One region of the Pseudoalteromonas sp. CnMc7-15 genome, then DNA from elsewhere that is predicted to be linked to it. Evidence: predicted binding sites of a transcription regulator. Region 1 holds the regulator's gene; the other holds the start of a gene.
The links. The regulator MetJ, encoded in region 1, represses methionine synthesis genes. The targets are predictions, from matches to a motif close to TAGACGTCTAGACGTCTA.
Positions count from the first base shown of each region.

Region 1 (3,434 bases):
ACTAGTCATTTCACCTTAAGCTCTAGCTCATTTAAAGTGACAAAAAAGCACAATAATGACGCTAAAGTTCACTAAAATTCACTTACTTTGTTATTAGCGAACAATAAGATTCGTTATCCGATCGGTATTCTTTTTAGTTATATTAAGTTATTCGGATATAGCATTATGCATGGCTTTAGGTGGTTTTTTATGCATGCATAAGTCCCTATAGTGCATGGAATATCAAAATTTACACATAAAGCTTTAGATAATGTGCATGAATTTGGGCTTAAAACCCTTTAATTTCGTACAACAGGATAGACCTGATATTGCTTGAATATATTTAGAAAAGCGGTATGGTTTGCCTTAACTAGCTGAACTCTCACATACATTTCTAGCAGGATACTCGTTCATGTCTGACTTTCGTGAAAAAGCCCTCGATTACCACGCTAACCCCGTTCCAGGAAAAATTAGCATTGAACTCACCAAAAGCGCCGAGACCGTTAACGATCTCGCTTTAGCCTACAGCCCAGGTGTTGCAGAGCCGGTGCGTGAAATCGCTGCCGATGCTAACAATGCTTATAAATACACGGCCAAAGGCAATATGGTTGCTGTGATCTCTAATGGCAGTGCCATTTTAGGGTTGGGTAACTTAGGGCCGTTAGCGTCTAAGCCGGTCATGGAAGGCAAGGCACTACTGTTTAAGCGTTTTGCTAATCTTGACTCCATCGATATCGAGGTGAAGCATCGCACCACGGAAGACTTTATTAACACTGTAGAAAATATTGCCGATACCTTTGGCGGTATTAACCTCGAAGATATTAAAGCTCCAGAGTGCTTCGAAATCGAGCAAGCGCTCATTGAACGCTGTAATGTGCCAGTATTTCATGATGATCAACACGGCACTGCTATCGTCACTGCCGCAGGCATGCTAAACGCTTTAGAAATTCAAGGTAAAGATATTCGTGATGCTCTGATCGTGTGTTTGGGGGCTGGCGCAGCGGCAGTTGCATGTATGGAGTTGCTTATTAAGTGTGGCGCTCAGCGCGAGCATATTTACATGCTTGACCGTAAAGGGGTGATCCACACGCGTCGTGATGACTTAAATGAATATAAGCAATTATTTGCTAACAACACCGATAAGCGTACCTTGCAAGACGTTATTGCTGATGCCGATGTGTTCGTTGGTGTTTCTGGCCCAGATTTGCTCGCAGCTGAAGACCTTAAATTGATGGCCGACAAGCCGGTCATTTTTGCCTGTTCTAACCCAGACCCAGAAATTAAGCCGGATGTGGCACACAGTGCGCGCAAAGACTTAATTATGGCCACTGGGCGCTCTGACTACCCGAACCAAGTGAATAACGTACTGTGTTTCCCATTTATTTTCCGTGGTGCACTGGACGTGCGTGCCACCGCTATCAATGATGAGATGAAAATTGCCGCTGTAGAGGCTATTCGCAGTATCGCCAAGGAGCCAGTACCTGAGTCAGTGTTAACGGCATCTGGAGTGAGCGAGTTAGAGTTTGGCGCGCAATACATTATTCCCAAGCCTATGGATCCACGATTATTGCCACGCGTAGCGAAAGCCGTGGCGCAGGCGGCTGTGGACTCAGGTGTTGCGCAAATTGATATGCCAGCGAATTATATGGCTGAGTAATCACTTTACTACTCAGCGCTAGAAAAAAGAAAACCCAAGCTCAATGCTTGGGTTTTTTTATGGCTTGCAAAGAGTAATAGCTTCACTAACGACTTTTCATACAGGCCAACTTGCGACATGTATGCATAACACTATGCTTACTCCAGCAAAGGGGCCTAATGCTCAGGGGTTAGTTAAACTTGCTTATCTTTGTTAGTCCTCTCCGATAACAGGCACTTCCACACCCATTTCTTCCATAATTTTTCTCACCTCTTCAGGTACCTTCTCCGGGTTGTCTTTACGGAGATCTTCGTCATTTGGCAGCGGCTGGCCAGTAAAGGCATGTAGAAATGCTTCACACAGCAACTCACTGTTGGTGGCATGACGAAGATTATTCACCTGGCGGCGAGTACGTTCATCGGTTAATACTTTTAAAACATTGAGCGGGATGGAAACGGTAATTTTCTTTACCTGTTGGGCTTTTTTTCCATGCTCCGCATAAGGGTGAATGTATTCACCATTCCACTTGGCCATAATTTGCGTCTTATTTTTGGTCACTTAGGCATCAATAAGGACGAAATTTTATCGCGTTGGTAAGGATAGTCAAATATTCATAAATTAGCTATTTAGACGTATAAATGTTTTGACTTCTAAATTGTGTTAATTTAACCTTTTGGACGTCTAAACATCCATTTTCTTGATTGGGGGCAAATATGTCACAACTAAAAAAAGACACCATCGCCGTGCGCCATGGTATTGATGCTGATAAGCACCATGGTGCGGTGGTGCCACCCATTCATTTATCGACCACCTATTCCTTTGCCGATTTTGATAGCAAACGCGAATATGATTATGGTCGTAGTGGTAATCCCAATCGGGATATTTTGGCGCAGACCTTAGCGCAACTAGAAGGGGGAGAGCACGGAATTATCACCGCGACAGGTATGGCCGCAGTGCATCTAGTGACGCAGCTACTGACACCCAATGACACCCTAGTGATCCCCCATGATTGTTATGGCGGCAGTTATCGCTTATTTACCTCTTTAGCCAAACGGGGGTTGCTCAAGGTTGAGGTTATCGATTTCACTCAATCAAACTGTTACCAACGCTTAGTGGCCGCCAAACCCAAACTGGTGTGGATTGAAACGCCCAGTAATCCCATTTTGCGACTCACGGATATCCGCGCAGTGTGCGATGCCGCGCAGAGCATCGGTGCGCTGGTTGCAGCCGACAACACGTTTTTATCTCCCGCCTTACAGAACCCATTGTTATTGGGTTGTGATGTGGTGGTGCACTCGACCACTAAATATATCAATGGTCACTCCGATGTGGTCGGTGGTGCGGTGATCACCAAAACCAAAGAGTTGGGTGAAGAGCTGGCATGGTGGGCTAATAATATTGGCATTACCGGCGCCGCTTTCGATAGCTATCTCACCCTGCGTGGTTTGCGTACCTTAAAAGTGCGCCTTAAGCAGCATGAAGAAAATGCCTTGGCGATTGCTCAATACCTTGAACAGCATCCTAGTGTGCAGTCTGTTTACTATCCAGGGTTGAGTTCGCACCCACAACACGACTTGGCGAAGGCGCAGCAACAGGGCTTTGGAGGTATGGTGAGCTTTGATATTAAAGGTCAGCTGCAAGACAGTGCAAAATTCCTCACCTCAGTACAGCAGTTTACCTTAGCGGAGTCGTTGGGCGGGGTGGAAAGCCTTATTTGTCACCCGGCGACCATGACTCACGCGGGCATGGATAAAGCCGCACGACTTGAGGCTGGGGTCGGCGACACGCTTATCCGGATTTCTGTAGGTATTGAAGATAA
Region 1 is NZ_JAKRFT010000003.1:597,708-601,141, reverse strand. Features, by position in the region: gene MHM95_RS10055 (malic enzyme-like NAD(P)-binding protein) at 392-1,636, shown strand; gene metJ (met regulon transcriptional regulator MetJ) at 1,829-2,149, opposite strand; gene metB (cystathionine gamma-synthase) at 2,329-3,434, shown strand, end outside.

Region 2 (3,434 bases), on a different contig from region 1:
TCACCATTTTGGCGACGTTCAAACTCAGCAGCAAGCTCAGGGTATGCCGCCTTGTATGCCGCAAACTTATCCTGCCAACTCTGCTCTGCTTGTGTGCCCTTCTCTTTAGCATCCCACTGTTGATAGATATCATCAGGAATCGCAAAGGCGTCATGAGACCAACCCAAGAACTCGCGCGCAGCTTTAATTTCATCATCACCCAACGGCGCACCGTGGCAATCATGGCTTCCTGATTTATTAGGAGAGCCGTAACCGATCACTGTTTTACAACAGATAAGCGTTGGCTTGTCACCTTGGGCGCGGCCTTCATCAATAGCAGCGCGAATAGCCTCGCTATCGTGGCCATCAACATTACGCACCACGTGCCAGCCGTAAGACTCAAAACGCGCGGGAGTGTCGTCACTAAACCAGCCTTCTACCTCACCATCAATAGAAATACCATTGTCGTCCCAAAACGCAATCAACTTACCAAGGCCTAGAGTTCCTGCAAGCGAACACGCCTCGTGAGAAATCCCTTCCATCAAGCAGCCGTCGCCCATAAAAGCGTAAGTATAGTGATCAACAATTTCATGGCCAGCGCGATTAAATTGAGCAGCAAGGGCTTTCTCCGCGATTGCCATGCCTACCGCATTGGTGATCCCCTGTCCAAGCGGGCCCGTAGTAGTCTCAATACCCGGAGCGTAACCGTATTCAGGGTGGCCCGGAGTTTTTGAATGAAGCTGACGGAAGTTTTTAATTTCCTCAATAGGAAGATCATAGCCGCTTAAGTGTAAAAGCGAATAAATCAGCATTGAACCGTGGCCATTTGAGAGAATAAATCGGTCACGGTCAGCCCAGTTAGGGTTGCTCGGGTTATGCTTAAGATAATCGCGCCACAGTACTTCGGCGATATCGGCCATGCCCATCGGGGCACCCGGATGACCTGATTTAGCTTGTTGAACCGCGTCCATGGAAAGCACGCGAATGGCGTTTGCAAGTTCTTTGCGTGATGGCATGAATTCTCCTACCTTTAAATGTATTTGCGCTGGGGCTTCACTCGCGCTCATGCTGGCGCGGGTAAAGAATAAGACGAAAGCCCATTCTTACTTATTCATCTGCCCCCTGCAATTAAAAATTGGGCATCGAACGAGTAACTTTAGAATTACTCATAACGAATAAAAATACTGATAACTAAAAGAGTACAAAAACACCAAGCAATAAAGGTCAAAAGACCGCTATACAATCAATTTTATTTAGACGTCTAGGCGTAAAAAGCTAGGAAATCACCTGTGATTTAGCTAGAATACGCGCCTTAATTTATGCTGCGCTCAACCCAGTGGCTGGTATGATCTTGGGAAGCGCGATACTTGTGAGCAGAAACTTATGGCAAAACATTTATTTACTTCTGAGTCTGTGTCTGAAGGACACCCGGATAAAATCGCTGACCAAATTTCTGATGCGGTACTCGATGCTATTTTGGCGCAAGATCCCCATGCCCGTGTAGCCTGCGAAACCTATGTGAAGACCGGTATGGTGATGGTGGGTGGTGAAGTCACAACCAGTGCTTGGGTCGACATCGAAGAGTTAACGCGCAAAACCGTGCGCGAAATCGGCTACACCCATTCCGATATGGGCTTTGATGCCGACTCATGTGCAATTCTAAACACCATTGGTAAGCAGTCTCCTGATATTAATCAAGGTGTTGACCGCGCTCGTCCAGAAGAGCAAGGTGCAGGTGACCAAGGCTTAATGTTTGGTTATGCCTGTAATGAAACCGACGTGCTCATGCCAGCGCCCATTACCTATTCACACCGCTTGGTACAACGCCAAGCCGAAGTGCGCAAAAATGGCGAATTACCGTGGTTACGTCCAGACGCCAAGTCACAGGTGACCTTTGCTTATGAGAATGGCAAGGCCGTCGGTATCGATGCCGTCGTGCTGTCAACGCAACACTGCGATTCTATTGCGCAAGATGACTTGGTTGAAGCGGTCATGGAGACCATTATCAAACCAACGCTACCAGCAGAGCTTATTACCGATGCGACTAAGTTCTTCATTAACCCCACAGGACGCTTCGTGATCGGTGGCCCGATGGGGGATTGCGGCTTAACTGGTCGTAAAATCATCGTTGATACTTATGGCGGTATGGCACGTCACGGTGGTGGCGCATTCTCAGGTAAAGATCCATCGAAAGTGGATCGCTCTGCCGCTTACGCAGCACGTTACGTTGCCAAAAATATAGTCGCGGCCGGCCTAGCCGATAAATGCGAAATCCAAGTGTCTTATGCCATTGGCGTTGCCGAGCCAACCTCCATCAGTGTTGAAACCTTTGGCACCGGCAAATTAGACGAAACGCGTTTAATCGAACTGATCCGCAAGCATTTCGACTTACGTCCTTATGGTTTAATTCAAATGCTTGATTTAGAACGTCCGATTTATCAGCCTACAGCGGCTTACGGCCACTTTGGTCGCAATGAATTCCCATGGGAAGCGACCGATAAAGCACAGGCACTTAAAGCCGACGCTGGATTATAAGTGAATTACCTATAAGTTAATTGAAAAGCGCCTATATGGCGCTTTTTTTATAGCTATGACCCCACTCTCGGCAGTTAATCCTCGCCGCAATCGCCGGCACTGATTGGCGCAACTTGCAGAGCCTGTACTGCTGCTAACTGACTTTTCAAGCTCATCATAGTTTTAGATACACTTTTCAACGATACTTTATTACTGAGCCAGCGTGGAAGCTTACCACCTGGGTCGGCAAAAACCTGATAGCGGATAAGTAAGCCGTCGTCTTGCTGCGTCATTCGCCAGTTAGCAGTCAGGGTTGTGATGCGTACCCTATCACTTTTACGAGCGATATTTGGGTTATAGGCATACACCCGTAACTCAGTGGTATAGTCATTGACACGCTGATAGCAACTTTGTGTATAAAGCTCCCTATCAGCAACGGGCCAAGGCGAATTAATCACCGTGTATACGCGGTTGCGATTGCCTTGAGAGTGCAAAAGACGAACTTCTTGTACTGCATGCAACCACTGCGATGCTTGTTGAGTGTTATACAGTAGCGTCAGTAACTGAGCTGTGCGGGCGTCGGCAACGAAAAGCTCAGCATAAATATGGTAGATACCATCTTTACTGACGGTATAGACCACTTTCAAATCAGGGAGGTTTTTATAATTCCGCCAAGGTTGGATTTCAACCCCAGCTGCAAAGCTGAGGCTAAGTAGGCTAATCGCGCCAATAAGGTTGAACATCACGAGTCGCTTCTCGGCTTTGCTCCATCGCACTCAACAGACTATCGGTTTTTTGCGTCAACCAAGCCTGAATTTTGATGAATTGCTCGCTCTCATTACCTTGGCACAGCTGACCGAGGTAATCGAGGGTGAATAATTCAAAAGTGCCGTGCACAATATCTAGCCATGGCGCCCGGAAGCTCATGCGCAAAGACTCAT
Region 2 is NZ_JAKRFT010000005.1:114,868-118,301, forward strand. Features, by position in the region: gene tkt (transketolase) at 1-995, opposite strand, end outside; gene metK (methionine adenosyltransferase) at 1,363-2,514, shown strand; gene MHM95_RS13100 (START domain-containing protein) at 2,589-3,236, opposite strand; gene MHM95_RS13105 (CYTH and CHAD domain-containing protein) at 3,211-3,434, opposite strand, start outside.
Region 2: the regulator MetJ is predicted to act here: its motif matches at 1,234-1,251, upstream of metK (methionine adenosyltransferase).